3 regions of the Ruminococcus sp. 8Y-12 genome follow, and region 1 is predicted to be linked to each of the others. Evidence: riboswitches for the same ligand, from Rfam matches in the RefSeq annotation. Region 1 holds a riboswitch; each other region holds the start of a gene.

Region 1 (6,438 bases):
AGCTCCTGCCTTTAGATCATTAACCACAGCCCTGCCCATAGCCAGCAGATCAATACCCGGATGTTTATAAAAGCGGTGATCCTCCACAGCCACCACAGCATTTACATACTGTCCCGGCAGATCCTGAAACTTCGTATAATTTGTCTTACTCCGGACACTGCCCACCATCTGCTCCAAACCTGTCTGATCCAATGCCTCCCGGTAAAGACGATAACCTTTATATCCCACATATCCTGACAGGCAGAGCAGTACAAGCAGCGCCAGAATCAAAAGTTTTTTGAATACTTTCATCTGTGCACCCTCTCTCCTTGTTTGTAGTTCTCTTGATAACTACAGCATAGCATATCTGCCCTGCAGGAACCTTAAAATAACCTTGCATTATTCTTGCAAAACCCTGATAATCTTCAGAAGTTTTGCTTCACTATTCTACCCTTTAATCTTTGACAGCACAAAATTGTAGATTAGCCTGGAAACCTCATAATTATAGTGGATGCCGTCGCCTGTGCTCTTTCCATTGATATCGATATAGCCGCCATCCACCAGATAGGAATAACTGTCCAGGTAGGCAGTGGGAAATGCTGCTTTGATGGCAGCATTGAACCGCTTAATATTATTATTATTTACTATGGTGATATCATACTTTTTCTTCTTAGCCAGATTCCGCTCAATGGGGTTTACGGACAAAAAGTAAAATCTTGTATCCGGATATCGCACTGTGAGGCTGGCATACAGCGTGATATAATTGTTGGCATTTTCCAGTCCATTGCTGCCCAAATCATTGATTCCAAAGTTGAATATCACCTTTGATTTGGGATAGAGCGCAAGCTCCTCCTCCAGTGCCTTCAGTGCAGAACCTGTCAGCCAGGGATATCCCTCTCCAACCTTTGCAATGTAGACGTCGCTGCTCAGTGTGGCCTCCTGCATCCCCACAAACCGGGAATCCCCCACAAAGATCACTTTGCTCTCCTCAGATGGGACGGTGGGATTCTCTATTCTCTTTCCGTCCGGGCCCACATAGTACTCCCCCACTTTTGTATTTCTCAGCATATACCCATCCGGACCCACATAATAGACACCGACCCACTGGTTTCTCAGCATGACTCCCGATTTATTGAAATAGTAAGTCTGTTTATCAATGGTATGCCATCCCTTCATGGCCGCTCCGGTCTTTGCGGAAAAATAGTACCTTTTGCCCTTAGTGTTTACCCATCCTGTGGTAAGGACCCCTCTCTTATTGAGGAAATACAGATTGCCCTTGAACTTTTTTGGGCCTGTAACACGGTATCCTTTCTTATTAAAATAGTAGATCTTCCCATTAATCTTTCTCCAGACCCCTTTTACATACTTCCGGTTGTGTACATAGCGGTACCGGTATCCCTTTTTGTTTTTCACCCATTTTCCGTAGGGTGTGTACTTTTTGGAGACATTCTTGATCAGATTGAACTTTGCAGCAGCTTTGCTCTCCATAGAAGGCTTCATCCCCAAAACTCCCACACACAGTATGCAGAGCAGCGCCAAGATGAAAAGTCTTTTCTTTTTCATTTTTATTACCTTTCTTTTACAATTTTATTTCATTTTTGTTGCCATTATATCACACTTTTATACACTGCTGCAACAGCAGAGGCAAAAAAAGTATCGCATCTTTCGATGCGATACCACAAATTCTGACTTTTTTATGCCTCTTTTTTCTTTTTAGAAATCAAATAGTATGGAAGTGCCACAAAGACAACACCACCGATGATGTTACCGATGGTAACGACTACCAGGTTCAGGACATATCCGCCAACGCTTACTGCAGCAGAGCCCGGATTCAGCAGTCCCACGCCCATAATGCTCATGTTTGCAATGCTATGCTCACAGGAGCAAACCATAAACACCATAATACACCAGAACACCATGATCAGCTTTGCCACTTCATTTTTCAGCTTAATGCTGCACCATACAGCCAGACATACGAGAACATTACAGAGAATGCCTCTTGTAAGCATCTGCATGGGTGTGAGGGCCATCTTCCCTTCCGCTGCAGAGGCAAAGCACTCCGCAACCGCTCCTGACGGTACGCCTGAAAGCTGGAAAATGCCTACCGCGATCCAGGAACCCACCAGGTTTCCAAGATAGCAGAAAAGCCACAGTTTCACCGTATTGCCCCAGGATACCACCTTTGCCAGAGAGGCGGAAGCCATCACAAAATTGTTGCCTGTAAACAGCTCTGCGCCTGCCATCACCACAAGGCTGAGCGCTGCCGCAAAACAAAAAGCCATCACAAATTTCGCCATGGGATCATCCGCTGCTTTCAGCGGCGTGCCCATTACAAAGGTAATAAAGGAACCAAAGGAGATAAACGCACCCGCCATCATGGAGGATACAAAGTATCCCAGAGGATTTTTCTTCATCAGGCCTAACTTTCCATTGCCCGCATTGCACACTGCCTGAAACTCTTCCTGAAACATCTCAAACGCCCCCTTCTCCAGTTGGGAGCAAATATGTCAAGCATATTTGCTCCCAAAATTAATCTTTTTTAGAACAGTCCGGTAATCTTTCCATTCTCATCTACGTCGATCTTCTCTGCTGCAGGAACCTTCGGAAGTCCTGGCATTGTCATGATTTCTCCTGTCAGAGCTACGATAAAGCCTGCGCCTGCAGAAATCTTCAGGTTACGCACAGTAACCTCAAAGTCGGTGGGTGCTCCCAGTTTTGTCTGATCATCTGTCAGACTGTACTGTGTCTTTGCAACACAGATCGGACAGTTGCCAAATCCCAGATCCTCCAGCTGCTTCGCCTGCTTCTGAGCATTTGCAGTCAACACGGCTTTCTTTCCTCCGTAGATCTTCTGGACAATCGCGTTTAACTTATCTTCAATGCTTCCCTCCAGCTCATAGGAGAAGGTAAAGTCATTCGGCTGTTCAACCAGCTCGATTACTTTCTCTGCCAGTGCTTTTCCGCCTTCGCCGCCTTTTGCCCAAACCTCAGACAGCGCTACGTTTACGCCCAGCTCTTTACATTTTGTCTCAACCAGATCCAGCTCTGCCTTTGTATCTGTCGGGAATGCATTGATAGCTACTACGCAGGGCAGTTTGTATACATTTTTAATATTGCTCACATGTTTCAGCAGGTTCGGAAGGCCTTTCTCCAGAGCCTCCAAATTCTCGTTGTTGAGATCTGCTTTCGCAACTCCGCCGTTGTATTTCAGGGCACGCACGGTTGCAACGATTACAACTGCATCCGGCTTCAGGCCTGCCATACGGCACTTGATATCCAGGAACTTCTCTGCACCTAAGTCAGCGCCGAAGCCTGCCTCAGTGATTGTGTAGTCAGCCAGCTTCAGAGCCATCTTTGTAGCTGTCACAGAGTTACATCCATGGGCAATGTTTGCGAATGGTCCGCCGTGTACGATAGCCGGTACATGCTCCAGTGTCTGTACCAGGTTCGGCTTCAGAGCATCCTTTAAGAGTGCTGTCATAGCGCCCTGTGCGTTCAGATCCCCAGCGGTAACCGGCTTCTGCTCTGAGGGCTTGCCATATGTATAACCAACGATGATTCTGGAAAGTCTGGCTTTCAGGTCAATGATATCGCTTGCCAGACACAGAACTGCCATGATCTCAGATGCCACTGTGATATCGTAGCCATCTTCTCTCGGTGTGCCGTTGGTTCTTCCGCCCAGACCATCCACTACGTTTCTCAGCTGACGATCATTCATATCCACACATCTTCTCCAGGTAATCTTTCTGGGGTCGATATTTAATGCATTCCCCTGGAAAATATGGTTGTCAATCATAGCTGCCAACAGGTTGTTTGCCGCACCGATTGCGTGGAAGTCACCTGTAAAATGAAGGTTGATATCTTCCATCGGAACTACCTGCGCATATCCGCCGCCGGCTGCTCCACCCTTTACTCCAAAAACAGGTCCAAGGGACGGCTCACGAAGGGCAACCATAACGTTTTTGCCCAGCTTCTGCATACCATCTGCCAGACCAACGGTGGTAGTGGTCTTTCCCTCTCCTGCTGGTGTGGGATTGATTGCTGTCACAAGAATCAGCTTGCCGTCTTTCTTGTCCGTCTCTTTGAGCATGTTGTAATCCAGTTTTGCTTTATACTTACCATACTGCTCCAGATATTTCTCCTCAATACCTGCTTTTTTGGCAATCTCAGTGATTGGCAGCATCTCTGTTTCCTGTGCGATTTCAATGTCTGATTTGTAACCCATGATAAAATATCTCCTTTCATTTTGCCGCTTTTCGCGGTAATTAACTGTTTTTGGGCAAAAAAATGCCGCGTAAAGCCAGTGGACATATACAGATACATACTGTCCCTCTTTCTTATACGCAGTAGCGGAAGCGATATTATAACGCGGAAAATCCTTCGTTCACAGAAAACCTCCCCCTTCTGTGACACTTTACGCATAACATCTACTCTACCGGGTCTTGAATTACACTGACAAAGGAATCCCCCGCCTGTATAAAAAAAGAGCAACACTCAAAAATCAAAATGCTGCCCAGACGGTCGACCCACTTATAATTTTGATTTCCCTGTGGTACTCCACAACTATCCGTCAGTAATCAAAACCCTTTGTTTATGTTATAAATATACAACACGCAAAGGGTTTTGTCAATAATTTATCAATAATTTCATGAATTAATCTTTCTATTCCAAAAACTGCTTTTCAAACCGCTCCATCGTCATGGGCTTGGCAAAATAATACCCCTGAGCGATATCGCATCCGATCTCTTTTACAAACTCCACTTGCTCCTCTGTCTCCACCCCCTCCACAACAGTGGCAATGTGCAGCTCTTTTGCCAGACGGACTACGTTCTTCATAACAGACTCCTTCCTGATTCTGTTTTTCCTGGCCTCCAAAAATACCTTGTCCAGCTTCAGCTCATCAATAGGAAATTCACTGAGTATATTCAGGGAGGAATATCCGCTTCCAAAGTCATCCATGGATATCGTAAAGCCCATGTCATGCAGCTTTTGCAGCAGTTGGGTGATCTCCCCCGTATTCTCTGCCACCACACTCTCCGTCACCTCCAGAATAATCATGGAAGGATCGATACGGTAGTTCTCCAGTGTTTTCCTCAGATCCGGAAGGTAGCTGGACTGGTAAAAGAGCTTTCTGGACTGGTTAACTGCTATGGGCACTGCCTGCAGTCCGGCATCCATCCATTCCCGAAGCTTCGCACAAACCTGCTCCAACATATGCATGTCCAGCTTTGTGATAAATCCATTTTGCTCAAATATGGGGATAAACGTATCCGGGTATACCATGGTGCCATCCTTTCTCTTCCACCGCACCAGAGCTTCTGCACTTTTGGCCCTTCCGGTCCTCAGATCTATTTTGGGCTGCAGGTTTACTAAAAATTCTCCGTTCTCCAGCGCCTCTCTCATCTGATTTTCAATGGTGCTCCTCTCCAATGCCTCTCTGTGCAGCTTCTCATCATAAAAAGCCAGGGAACTCATATGATTTCCCTTCACAGATTTCAGCGCCATGGCTGCCATATCCATAAACAGGTCCAGATCCATCTTTTTGTTGAATGCTTCGATCACCTTTACCCCGCAGCTGCACACAATGCTGTAGTTTCGGTTTTCCCTCAGTGGATATTGGCTAATTCGATCCATGATATCCCTTAGCCGCTTCTCCAGCCGCCTCTTGTCATCCAGTCTCATCAACATGCCGAAATTGTCCGCTGTTTCCCTGTAAAAGAGCTCCTCCGGCTGAAGAGACTCACGCAATACCCCGGCCACATGAATCAAAAGACTGTCTCCCTCCTCAAATCCAAACAGCTCATTGAAAAACCGGAAGTTCCCCACATTCAGTACCACAAATGCATACCTGCCGTCCCTGCAAAGGCGCTTTGTGGCATCATCCCAGAACTTCTCCTTGTTAAATGCTCCTGTCAACTGATCAAAATATGCCAATTGGAGAATGGCCTGCCTGTTACGCTTCATGATTCTGTATATGTATAAAAAAAGTACAGCAAACATGAGAATCACGATTCCCAGTACGATCCCGGCTATATTGATTACTTTTACAAAATTTTGACTGAGGCTGTCCTGGGGTACTATACAGTAGATATACCAGTCATTGAAGTTGACAGCCTTAAAATTCATCCAGTATTTCGCTCCCTGATACTGGAGATCTGTAAAATAGTCCTTCCCGCCTCCTATATTTTGTAAAACCTCTTTTTCCTTTTCTGCACCCATGTGCCCTTTTTCGAAAATATTCCTCAGCTCATCCTGGACAATAAATTTCTCTCCACGGACAACAAAATCCCCATTGCTCTTGATCAGATGTAAATACCCTTTTCCATTGAAAATCGGACGGTCTATGATAGTATTGAACGTATCCGCACTGCTGATGGCGGACAAGGCCCCTATGATCTGACCACCCATATAAATAGGAACGCCATAGCAGTTTACATATTCATCCGTAAAACGGTCCTT
Region 2 (6,438 bases), 1.3 Mb from region 1:
CCATACCCTGCCGGTGAAGCCCTATGAACTGATCTGGTCTAAGTCCCTGGTTTTTCTGGCCTGGATCATTCTGGATGTGCTTGTATGTATTCTGAGCATCCTAATCATAGTCATGGGATTCCAGGATAACGGCTCTGCCAACCTGATAGCCAGCTTAAAAACGGCCTTTGAGCAGCTAAAGGGCGCCTTCGGGAATCTCTGGCCCCTGGCAGTCCTGCTTGTACTCACTATGTTGCTCACCCTGATTTTCCAGTGGATCAATCTGGCTTACTGCGGTATCTGCGTTGGAAGCCTGTTTTCAAAGCATAAGGTCCTGCTCTCTGTGGTATTCTGCGGTATCTTTTATATGGCTGTGCAGATGGTCTATGGAATCTTCATGGTATTTGTAGCTTTCGGACCCATGATTTTCTCCCAAAATTTTAATCCCTCAGCATTTTCCCTGCGGGTCATGATCCTGGGCATTATCGTATTAGCAGTTGTGTTGGGCACTTGCTTCTACAGTGTTTCCAGACTAATTGTGGCGAAACATCTGAATCTTGACTAGTAAATATAGATTTGCGCAGAAAGAGCACCCCCGCGACCAGGGTGCTCTTTCTCACACAAACAATTATAAAAAAACGAAGTTCTGAGAACTGCGCGTTCTCACGATTAGTGGTGGAACAGACGGATTCCGGTAAATGCCATAACCATGTTGTACTTGTTGCAGCAGTCAATCACCAGATCATCTCTCACAGATCCTCCCGGCTCTGCGATATACTGCACGCCGCTCTTACGGGCGCGTTCTATATTGTCACTGAAGGGGAAGAATGCATCGGATCCCAGAGTTACGCCTGTCATCTGATCCAGCCAAGCTCGTTTTTCCTCCCTGGTAAATACTTCCGGCTTCTCCTTAAATATCTTCTCCCATGCGCCGTCAGCCAGCACATCCATGTATTCCTCTCCGATATAAACATCAATGGCATTGTCCCTGTCCGCACGGCGGATACCGTCCACAAACTTCAGGTTCATCACCTTGGGGCACTGACGAAGCAGCCAGTTGTCAGCCTTCTGTCCAGCCAAACGTGTACAGTGGACACGTGACTGCTGTCCGGCTCCGATGCCGATGGCCTGTCCATCCTTTACAAAGCATACGGAATTGGACTGCGTATATTTCAGCGTAATCAGGGCAATCTTCATGTCTCTCAGGGCATCTGCTGAAAGTTCCTTATTCTCTGTCACAATGTTAGAGAGAAGCGCATCGTCAATAGGCAGTTCCTGTCTTCCCTGTTCAAAAGTAATGCCAAATACTTCTTTGTGCTCAATGGGAGCCGGCCTGTAGTTCTCGTCAATCTGAATCACATTATAATTTCCGTTTTTCTTTGCCTTTAAGATAGCCAGCGCTTCCTCCGTGTACCCCGGAGCGATCACGCCATCCGACACCTCGCGTTTGATGATGCTGGCCGTATCCTTATCGCACTCATCGGACAGGGCGATAAAATCACCGAAGGAGGACATTCTGTCCGCTCCCCTTGCCCTTGCATAGGCGCAGGCCAGAGGGGAGAGCTCTCCCATGTCGTCCACCCAGTAAATCTTTGCCAGGGTCTCGTCCAGCGGAAGGCCGATGGCTGCACCAGCTGGGGATACATGCTTAAAGGAGGTGGCTGCCGGAAGGCCGGTGGCTGCTTTCAGCTCACGCACCAGCTGCCAGCCGTTGAAGGCGTCCAGGAAATTGATATATCCGGGTTTTCCGGAGAGTACCTGGATGGGAAGTTCATTACCATCCGCCACATAGATCTTGGAGGGTTTCTGATTTGGGTTGCATCCGTATTTTAACTCTAATTCTTTCATGGCGTCTCCTTATTGATTCTTATTCACTATTTTGGTCTCATAGTTTCCTGTTGCTATATCAATATACCTTACAAAAAGAGAAACTTTATTGTCTTTATCTAAACTGTTCCAGAGCATCTCTGTAAATGCTTCCATGTCATCCGGAATTTCAACTAATTTGGGTTCTCCCTCAAAGCTGGGAAGAGGATTTCCGTCGCATTTATATGTATGGATGAAATGTCCTTCTCCGGCAACCGGATTTTCATAGGCAAAGGTGTAGCGGTTGCAGGCCTCCGGATTGCCATTGTTGCTCTTTAAGATGGACAGTGCATAGTTGTACAGTCCGTCTTCAATATGCATGATTCCGGAAATACGCGGCGTGTAGTTGGGGCCGTCCGGCTCAAACTCTCTGGTTCTTAAAGACTGTTCAAAAGTCATCTGCTTGTCCATTCCCTCATAGATGGTGTCAGTCTGATCTCCATTGGTCACAATTGTCTTGTTCCCCAGCACACGCACCGGCGCGTAGATGATCAGGCTCGGGTCAGTCAGCTTGGACGGGTCAAATGCCTGGGTACGGATTCCCTCTTTGTCTTCCACAAAGATACGGTTGCGGCTGTTCTCACTTCTGCCCATAATAAAATATGCGGTCACAGCTTTTGTCCCGTCAGCGGATTTACCGATTACGATTCCCCTGCCCGGATAGGCATTGCTTTTTAATTCCTGCTCCAAAGACATCATTTCCATTTCCTTTCTCCTTTCGGTGTGAAAAATTACCATTAACTAATACTAATATATATTTCGAAACAACAAAAAACCACCTGAGGACCTCAGTGGTCGCCCAGGCGGTCGGCATTTCTTTTCACGTTGTACTCCCCGTAGGTACTCCTACTTTTCCGCCAGTCGTACAACCTCTATCGTCATATTACACCATTTGTCTCCGTTTGGCAAGTGGGAATTTCAATTAATTTTAAAACAAAGAGTACGCTGCCCTCCCGTTCGTTTATTACCCACCGTCCCAGACGCTCCAGATAGGAAAACTTTTTCAGGCAGTACAATAGAATACTCTCCTCCGGTGTGTACAGCACCAGAATGCCATTCTCTTTGAGTACCTCCGGAACTTTCTTAAAAAAGCCTTCATACAGTCTGGTGATCTGCTCCATATCTTTGGTCCTGGTAACCCCGGGCAGATTACTGACAATCTCATCAAACAGATATTCGTGTCGGAAGTCCAGGAAGTCACGGTTTATATAATTAATCAACACGCCGGCTGCCTCCGCGTTTTCCCTGCCCTTTTCGATAGCCTCACGAAAGATATCCACTCCGTACATGGGATTTGCAGGCTTCAGAAAATTTCGCTCAATCAACATTGTCCCCACTCCGCAGAAGGGGTCCAGCACCTGGGCGTTCTCCTTCAGCCAGGGTTTGGCCAGCTGCATCACAAGCGCCGCGTTCGCCGGGGCAATGGAGGAGGAAAGTGCGTTTTTACGGTAGGAAAAGCGCTCATCCGGCAGGGTATACAGCTTCAGAAGGGGTACATAGCCCCCATCCTTTTTCTCCAGCAGACGCAGTTCCACCTCATAGTCGGACGTGGAATTGATCAGCTGCCTTCCCGTCATCGCCTCCAGAGTCCGGGTAAACTTGCGCAGAAAATCACTCTTTTTGTCCATTGCCAGGCGCCCACGGTACTCCACTCGGAAACAGAAGGGGCCGTTCTCCCTGTGCATGGATCGAATAAATGCAGCAATTCCCCACCCAGCTAACTGTTTTGCAGCCTCCTGGGGCTGTGCATCCACTGTGGTCAGCTTTGGAAGGGGGAAGAGAAGCTCCGTAAAGGTGCGGATTTTCATCAGTCCTTTGACCTCTTTGGACCTAAGCCTCACACCTCCGGCTAAGAGCACATGCTTTTCCTCATCCAGCTGTTCCCTGGTAATCTCCCTGTGGTTGCGGTTTGTCATCAATATCACCTCCCGCTCTTTTGTTCCATCCAGGTAGGTATGCGCAGAGGGCTTTTCGTATTTCAGCACCATTCTTGTCAGCTCCGCCATCTCATCCAGATAATGCTTCTGGTTTTCCGGCTCCATGCTAAGTGTAGCTGCGCGCTCCAGATATTGTTTGATCTCAGGCAGATAGGCGCTGTAATCATACTTTCTCATTGCCTGCAGATAGGCCGGCTTTACAAAGAGCTGTTCCTCCCTCTCGTATGCATCCCACAGGCTGGGCAGCATATCCTCACATTCCATCTCCCCCAGAATCAGAGCCGCGTTTTTTCTTACCTTAGGGTCTTCGTGGTCAAGAAGTGCTCCCAGCCGTGAGAAATCCCCTCCCAGCAGATAGGCAAAAGCACGCTTCTGATCCCCTGCCTTGATCTCTTTTTTCAGCTGAATTAAATTGGCGCGGGTATCCTCCCCCGCACAGATACGTTCATACAGATCTCTTACCATTGCGTTCTACTCACCATTTTCCTCAATGTATTTGGCCACGTCGCTCTTAAACTCCTGCCATTGATTTTCATTTTCCACAAAATATTTGGGACAGTCTTTACCGGTCACATCATAATGGCGTATTACGTCATCCATGCTCAAATCAAATTTACCACACAGAAAAGCTACCAGTTCCACCAGCGACTGGTAGGTGGCATCCGTAAACTCTCCGCTCTCGTCAGGGTGGCAGCACTCAATGGATACGGTGTCAATATTCCTGCTGTTGGATGCATACGCCACCTCTGAGGTGGGGATGCATTGAATGATCTCTCCATCCAGTCCGATCACAAAATTACTGCTCACTTTATTATCCTGGGTGTCCTTTAGATTTTCAAAGTAATCCCGGTTGTTCTGCGCCGTACTCCCCGGATTGGCCGTATAGTGCACCACCACTCCGGTTATCTTATCCGTAGGTGTTCCGGGTCTGGAGAACTCATTTACAGTCAAAAGCTGTACATCCAGCTCCGGCATGGGAATCTGCTTTGTGGGGTCGCCGATATCATAACGTTCATTTTCCACTTTGCTGCTCACCTGTTTAGGAGAGTTGTTTATAAACTTAAAAAAGAGCAGGATTAAGAGGATACCCGCTAAAATCCCAACCCCCAACAGAACCGTGTGCAGCAGAATTTCTTTTTCCCTCTGCTTTTTTGTCTTTCTCTTTTTTGTTCCGGTATGTTCCTCTTCCCGTCTGTCCCGGGAATGTGCTCTTCTGTTCATTTTGCTCATTGCTCCCTTCAAGAACGCTTTCGTGTTCTTGCCTTTTTAGAACCACTCTATGCAATGAAAGCAGGACAGGCCAAAAGGCCTGTCCCACTCTAAGCTTTTACTCGTCTACGCTGTAGTTCGGCGCTTCCTTTGTGATATGGATATCATGCGGATGGGACTCTTTCAGAGACGCCGCAGAGATCTTCACAAACTTTCCGGTCTGTTTTAATGTCTCCACATTCGGCGCTCCGCAGTATCCCATACCGGAGCGCAGGCCGCCCATAAGCTGGAATACGGTATCCTCCACACTTCCCTTATAGGCCACACGCCCTTCCACGCCTTCAGGAACCAATTTCTTGGCATCCGTCTGGAAATAACGGTCTTTGCTTCCGTTCTCCATAGCCGCAATGGAGCCCATACCGCGGTATACCTTATATTTTCTTCCCTGGAACAACTCAAAAGTTCCCGGGCTCTCGTCACATCCTGCGAAAATACTTCCCATCATACAAACATTTGCTCCCGCTGCGATGGCTTTTGTCATATCTCCGGAATACTTTATGCCGCCGTCAGCGATGATGGGGATATCATATTCCTTGGCAACCGCATAGCAGTCCATGATGGCTGTGATCTGGGGTACACCAATCCCCGCAACCACGCGTGTCGTACAGATAGATCCGGGTCCAATACCCACCTTCACAGCATCCACGCCGGCTTCAATCAGTGCCCTCGTTGCCTCACCGGTTGCCACATTACCTGCAACCACAGACAAATCAGGATATTTCTCTTTGATCATCTTTACACAGTTGATTACATTTGCAGAATGTCCGTGTGCGCTATCCAACACAACCACATCCACATGGGCATTCACCAGAGCAGTCACACGATCCAGTACATTTGCAGTAATTCCCACAGCTGCTCCGCACAGAAGTCTTCCCTGTGCGTCCTTTGCTGACAGAGGATATTTGATCTGTTTTTCTATATCCTTGATGGTGATCAGACCTCTCAAGTTGTTATCATCATCCACGATGGGTAGTTTTTCTTTTCTGGCCTTGGCAAGAATCTTCTTGGCCCCCTCCAGTGTAATTCCCACTTTGGCGGTGATCAGTTCCTCACTGGTCATGGACTCTTTGATTTTCTTAGAAAAATCTTCCTCAAATTTCAAGTCACGGTTTGTGATAATGCCTACCAATTTCCCGTTCTCCGTAATTGGGACACCGGAGATGCGGAATTTGGCCATCAGCTCATTTGCGTCTGCCAGAGTATGTTCAGGTGACAAATAAAATGGGTCCGTTATAACACCATTTTCAGAACGTTTTACCTTGTCCACCTCATCCGCCTGGGCTTCGATGGTCATATTTTTATGAATGATGCCGATGCCGCCCTGTCTAGCCATGGCAATCGCCATACGATGTTCTGTAACGGTGTCCATTCCGGCACTCATCATCGG
Region 3 (6,438 bases), 440 kb from region 1:
CTCTGCCTCCTTTAAATACTCCAAATCCAAAGTGGTCGCAGCGCAGGCAGCGGTTCGCCTCCTGGCTCGCCTCCTCCGGCGTCAGACCACACTCTATCTGTTCAAAATCTTTTGCCCTGTCAAAGGCGTACCGCTCTTTCATATTGATTCTGGCACAGTGTTTTCTATTGGCCAGACGGGCTTTGGGAATCTCCACCTCCGCCCGGATCGTATGCTTGTAGCCCAGATACTCGTCAATGTTAGCTGCAGCCACCTTTCCTGCCGCAATGGCCCGGATCACGGTAGCCGGACCGGTTACGCAGTCTCCGCCAGCGAATACGCCGGGGATATCCTTCACACCGCCCCAGCTCAGCGCATCAATGACGCCGCGCTTCACCGGTATACCATACTCTGCAAAGGGTTTGGACTCAATGCCCTGGCCGATGGCCACAATCACGGTATCGCACTCTAATCGCTTATCCGGCTCAGAGGAGTCCACAGGAGCAGGTCTTCCCTTAACCAGAGGCCCTATGATCTGCGGCTTCACCCACAGAGCGGAAACCTTTCCCTCCTCATCCTTTTCAATGCGCAGGGGAGAGTGCAGATCCAGCAGCTCACACCCTTCCTCCATGGCTCCGGCCACTTCCTCGGGCATTGCAGTCATATCCTCCTGGCGCCTCCGGTAGGCGATGCGCAGCCTTTTTGCGCCCAGACGGATTGCGGAGCGCGCCACATCCATAGCCACATTACCTCCTCCGATTACCACTATATCCTTTCCGGTAAAGTCAGGCATAATGCCGTCTCCGATCTGCCTGAGCATCTCAACCGCGGAGATCACGCCTTCTGCCTCCTCGCCCTCTATTCCGATTTTTTTGTCTATATGGGCGCCAATGGCTATGTAAACAGCATGGTACTGGTTCTTTAGGTCAATAATGCGTGGGTCCTCTCCAACCGTAATCCCTGTCTTCACCTCCACCCCAACGCTCAGAAGCTGGGAGATTTCCTTGTCCAGAACCTCCCTGGGCAGCCGGTAATTGGGAATCCCGTAGCGCAGCATACCCCCCAGCTCTTTTCTCTGCTCATAGATCGTCACCTCGTGTCCCATGAGGGCCAGGTAGTAGGCCGCGCTGATGCCTCCTGGTCCTCCGCCGATCACTGCCACCCTCTTTCCTGTCTTTTTCGCAGGCTTGGGTACCGGAACTTCCCCGGCATGGTCTACCGCAAAGCGCTTCAGCCCCCTGATATTTACAGAGTCATCCATCATACTTCTGCGGCATCTCACCTCACAGGGATGCTCACAGATCAGGCCGCAGACAGCCGGCATGGGATTGTCCTTGCGGATCAGGCGCACCGCATCCGCGTATCGGCCCTCCGCCACCAAAGCTACGTATCCCGGTATATCCACTCCGGCAGGGCACTGGGCTACACAGGGCACTGGCTGGTTCAGTTCACAGGTACATCTCCCCCTGAGTACATGCTCCTCAAAGTCGTCCCTGAACCCGTGAACTCCCTTTAACACCATTCTGGCCGCCTCATATCCAATGGCACAGTCTGCGGAGTAAAATATGCTCCTGGCTGTTTTCTCAATCAGGTCAATGGTCTCCAAGGACCCCTCCCCATTCAGGACGTCCTCCATCAGGTTTTCCAGCTGTCCCAGGCCGATCCGGCAGGGAACACACTTGCCACAGCTCTGTGCATGACACATTTTTAAGAAAGATACGGACAAATCCACTGGACAAAGTCCTGGCGGGCTGGCTGAAATCCTTCGCTCCAGGTCCTTGTACAGGTCTTCCACTGTGGTCTGTGCCTGATTTTGTGTCAGAATACTTAGTCTGCTCATAATACCTCCTTCTCCAATACAGGTTTTAAAATATAAAGAATGAACAGGGCGCGCATCCCGCCCGGACACATATTACACTTAACAAGGCGTTTTCCAGCTTAGTGTAATAGTATGCAAAGCAGGGCTTTCCGATGTAATGAAAAAGAATCCCGCTCGCGGGATTCTCCGCCTGCGGCGGGTCGCTTTAGCGACATGATTCCTTTCCGCCGCAGTGCGATCCCGCCCGGAGGGCTTTTTATATCATAGGGAATTCCGAAGGATTTTCCTATGATATAAAAAAGGACAACATTTGTAAATACAAATGCTGCCCAGACGGTCGGCTCTTCAACATTTTAGACACACTGTGTTATCTCACAATTTCCGTCAGCATCTAAAATGCACACTCTTTTTCTCATTATATCCTTCAAATCCCGTAATGTCAACCACTTCAAAAACATTCCGTCAATTAACTAAATTTATCAAATTATGTATATTTTTGTCACATTTTTCACTCCAGAGAATACTGTTTTAACATCGCTTTTCCGCTATTCTTGGCATCATAGAGCGCATAATCTGCAGCTTTCATGAGTGTCCCGTAGGCATGCATCTGTTCCCCATACCAAGCCAGTCCTGCTGAAATCCGGATCTCCTGCACACTGCCGTCGGGGAACTCCATCTTACTGTCTTTTAGCCTGCCGAAAAACTCCTCCATGCAGTTTGCGATCTGGGCCTTTGACCCGTAGTGGTGCAGAAACAGACAAAATTCATCCCCGGATCTTCTCGCCGTGATACCATGCTCATGATGGTACTGACGGAGCATCTGCGAAAATTTTCTCAGATATTCGTCCCCACAGTCATGACCGTATTTATCGTTGATCCTTTTAAAATTGTCCAGATCCATCATGACCATCGCCGCATATCCCAAAGTCCCCTGCTGCAGTATGCTCTCCACCTCTTTTTTAAAGATATCAATATTACAGAGTCCGGTCAGTGAGTCATAGTCCCGTTCATGCTCTATCCGGATCTTTTCCCTGGTCTCCTCTGTCACATCCGCCGCCACCCCGAACACGCTGCCGTTATCCTCTTTTATTCTGATCCGAACCCAGCGCTTAGGTGTTGCGTGTATACAAAAGATATCGTTCTCCCCCTCCATGGGGCTGCCCATGATCTGCTGCAGCTTTTCCCAAAACAATTCCCTGTCAGCAGTATACTGCAAGGCCTCTTCCTCCGTCCATCCCAGTACCGTCCGAAGCCTATCCGTGGCCATCACCTGGCGCGACTCCTTTCCGATCTCGAAGACGCCTATGGGCATATCCACCATATCAATGACCTCAGACACCCTCACAGTAGCATCCAGAATCCCCTGGACCATCTTGTTAATTCCCAGGCTCAGCTGCTTAAATTCTGGATTGCTCTCCACCTGAACCACTGTATTCAGATTGCCCTCTGTTATCTCAGACAGTTTATCTGAGATGGTATGTATCCCATCTACAATCTGTCGCTTGAGCAGCCGATTCAACACCCAAATTACAATCAGGCAGGTCAAGAGCAGAAATATGGCAGTCAACATGGTCTGGCTGACAGCAGCAGCATACAGGCCTTTCTCCGTCTGCCCCACCCCCAGCAGCAAATCCCCATACCTGCGGATTACATAGTATACCCGCTCATCCTCGTACCTGCCAAATTTGCCGTTATAAAATTCCGCCAGCCTATCCTGTTTTAAGCCCAGGTCCTCTATCCTTTTTTCCTCCTGCCCCTGATCTGTATTTACCAATGCGGTTTCCTCCCCACTGCCAATGGCAAACAGAAGGCTGCCCGAATCCACAGGCATCCTGGATAATATGTAATCCAGCTGGTTTCTCTTTTGGGCTTCCAGCATCCTGTCCGGAGCCATCCCCACCTGTACAATTCCCTTTTGATCCTTCCTTGCAACCCCAATGTACTGAAAAACCTTCTGCTCATAGCCGTTTGGGCGGATATCTTGTACCAGATAGGACTCCGGGTCATCCAGTATACTTAAAAATTCCCTTGTCTGATCCGTATCACGAAAGTCCATACCAAAATACTTGGGTATACTGCCTGCAAACAGGATACCCTTCTCATCAATCACATGCAGCTCGTCCACATTTAATAGCTTGGCTACCTGTTCCAATTCCTGCTGGCTGTCCAAAACACCCGGATTCTGCTGAATAATATATGCAAATGCGTAAGCCCTTGTCAGGTAGTCTTCATCAAGGCTCTCCTTCAGATTTTCAAGCTCCACCTCATTGCTTTCCAGTGTCCTGGCGATCTGCTCCAGCTTCAGCACTGAATTTTCCACCATCTGCTCTCTGGTGCTGTTCTGAAGGAGCACCCAGTTGAGGGCCAGGATCGTCAGCAGTGCAACTGTCACTACAAAGCTAATATAATTTGTGAAAATTTTCTGCATGTAGTTTCCCCTCTTCCCGTTTAACTGAAGCTTTTTGCCTCTCTGGCCCTAGCTCTCCCGAGTCACTGACTGAAAAAACTCTCTGAGCTCTTCTTTTTTCTCCTTCGCCAGCAGTGCCTTCTTGATTCCCTGCACCGCCCCCTCCAGTGCATAGAGGCAGTGAAGGCAAACTGTGCTGTCGTTCTCCCTAATCTTCAGCCATGCCTGCTGACTCCCCATTTTCCGAAGCAGCTCCGTATTTGTTATACCCGCCTGCCTCAGCTGTTCCTCCAGTACCTTGCCGATATTCGGCAATTTTGACAAGGGTTCCCCACTCTCCTCATTGATTACACTTTCCACTTCACGTCTTGTCTCTTCCATTTTTTCTCCTTTCCACGTAATCATACCGCTTCCGGCTATGCTTTTCCAAATACTCTATTTATACTATAGCTCATTCCCCTCTAACATTCTACTTTTATTTTTAACAGGACACACAGGTGTCCTGTTATGCGTGCTATGATACAGGAAATGGACCTGTCTGCCAGCGCAGACAACTCCATGTGTCAACCCCCCCCGCAAGTACGGCTGCTTGCCTCGCTGCTCGCGGGAATAAAAGAAAGAGAGAACAGACATATGAATTATGAAATTGTAAACAGGGATGTATCCACAATTGCAGGTCTATCTGCCAGAACTAATAACCAGTCCCCAGATATGGGAAATGTGATTGGAGGATTGTGGAAGCATTTTTATGAAGATGGTATCTACGCGTCAATTCCAAACAAAAAGACCTCTAAGGCTCTGGGCATCTATACGGATTATGCCGATGATGAAAAGGGAGATTACACAGCTATGGTTGCCTGTGAGGTTTCCGAACCGGGCAGTATACCACAGGGGGCTGTGATTCACACGATCCCTGCAGGCCGGTATGCCAAATTCATCGTCAAGGGAGATATGCACCAGGCTGTAGCCGGATTCTGGCAGCAGCTCTGGGAGATGGATCTTCCCCGCTCGTTCGTCTGTGATTTTGAGGAATATCAGAATAGCAGTATGGATGAGGCTGAGATTCATATCTATATAGGATTGAAAGAGGAAAAATAATGCACTTCCCCTGAAAATGCAGATCCCCCTCCTGTGCCGCTTTTCGCGGCCCGCAGAGGGGGACTTTAGACACATAGGCACTGATTTAGAGCTGCTCTGAAATCTTCCTGCTGTAGAACACAATGCACAAGGAAAGCAGTGCGCCGGCAAAAAAGATTAGCCACAAGTATCCGGCCATTTCTTCAAACAGAACGCCATATATGACCTGGCCAATGGGCTGTGTACACGTAGAGATGGCGATGATCCAGGCAATCACCTTGCCCACCAGCTCTCTTGGAACTGTGATCTGAATATAGGACATAACCTGAATGGTATATATGGAGGCAAGGGCCATAATTCCCATCCCCGCTGCTGCCAGCACAGAATATGCGATATAGGCTGGACTGTTTAAGAGCAGCACCACTCCCATGGGGATGAGGAGAATCCCGCATGCCAGAAGCAGCTTCCAGTTGGAACGAATCTTCAGCTTTTCGCTGAATAACCCGGCTCCCAAGCCCCCTATCAGACCTCCCGCAGCCAGGATTGCCTGCAGGAAACCGTACATCTGTGAAGCATTTCCTCCCGGGAACTCCAGGGTCTGCATCACAATAACCGGAAGCCCTATGATCATCAGGGCTGTCATAGCCAAGTTTACAAAGGCACAGCAGACCGTCAGTTTTCCAATCTCCTTCTTTTCCCTGACAATGTAGCGGACACTCAGTTTCAAATCAGCCGCTGTCTCCCTCAACATGGAAACGGATCTCTTTCGCCTCTCAAACGGGATATGGATAAAAATCTCCATTATTGCGGAAAAGAGGAAACAACCGATGCAAGTGTAGAGCACAGGCAAAATCCCCCAGATATTGTAAGCGATTCCCCCAAGGGCCGGCCCCATCAGAGCAGACATGGAAGATACCATATTGATAGCCGCATTGGCCTTCATAACCTTATTCTCGGGAACAAGCAGGGGAATGCTGGACTGCACAGAGGGCTGATAAGCCCCGGAGATACCATACAGCAAAAACAGCATCACCAAAATTATTGTCACCAGGCTCATCCTTCCGTACAGCAGAACAAATCCGCTCACCAATCCCGCTGTCAAAAAATCCAGAACCACCATCACGTTCCGCTTATTCACCCTATCCGCAATGATTCC

What was found. A riboswitch is a leader RNA that binds a small molecule or an ion and turns the genes downstream of it on or off. The one in region 1 is predicted to bind ZMP and ZTP.
Region 2: linked by a shared signal. The riboswitch ahead of AC0THY_RS11960 (IMP cyclohydrolase) and the one ahead of AC0THY_RS17945 (formate--tetrahydrofolate ligase) in region 1 are both predicted to bind ZMP and ZTP.
Region 3: linked by a shared signal. The riboswitch ahead of AC0THY_RS19850 (NAD(P)-binding protein) and the one ahead of AC0THY_RS17945 (formate--tetrahydrofolate ligase) in region 1 are both predicted to bind ZMP and ZTP.

Annotation. Positions count from the first base shown of each region.
Region 1 covers NZ_CM176623.1:4,435,518-4,441,955, forward strand. The annotation lists gene AC0THY_RS17930 (transglycosylase domain-containing protein) at 1-291, opposite strand, end outside; gene AC0THY_RS17935 (SGNH/GDSL hydrolase family protein) at 427-1,542, opposite strand; gene AC0THY_RS17940 (formate/nitrite transporter family protein) at 1,674-2,450, opposite strand; gene AC0THY_RS17945 (formate--tetrahydrofolate ligase) at 2,519-4,204, opposite strand; THF riboswitch at 4,325-4,416, opposite strand; ZMP/ZTP riboswitch at 4,484-4,567, opposite strand; gene AC0THY_RS17950 (bifunctional diguanylate cyclase/phosphodiesterase) at 4,642-6,438, opposite strand, start outside.
Region 2 covers NZ_CM176623.1:3,104,139-3,110,576, reverse strand. The annotation lists gene AC0THY_RS11970 (hypothetical protein) at 1-544, shown strand, start outside; gene AC0THY_RS11965 (phosphoribosylaminoimidazolecarboxamide formyltransferase) at 649-1,827, opposite strand; gene AC0THY_RS11960 (IMP cyclohydrolase) at 1,837-2,550, opposite strand; ZMP/ZTP riboswitch at 2,636-2,720, opposite strand; gene AC0THY_RS11955 (methyltransferase domain-containing protein) at 2,724-4,247, opposite strand; gene AC0THY_RS11950 (peptidoglycan recognition protein family protein) at 4,254-5,003, opposite strand; gene guaB (IMP dehydrogenase) at 5,110-6,438, opposite strand, start outside.
Region 3 covers NZ_CM176623.1:4,875,947-4,882,384, forward strand. The annotation lists gene AC0THY_RS19850 (NAD(P)-binding protein) at 1-1,819, opposite strand, end outside; ZMP/ZTP riboswitch at 2,119-2,200, opposite strand; gene AC0THY_RS19855 (GGDEF domain-containing protein) at 2,307-4,226, opposite strand; gene AC0THY_RS19860 (TfoX/Sxy family protein) at 4,275-4,586, opposite strand; gene AC0THY_RS19865 (GyrI-like domain-containing protein) at 4,839-5,303, shown strand; gene AC0THY_RS19870 (MFS transporter) at 5,389-6,438, opposite strand, start outside.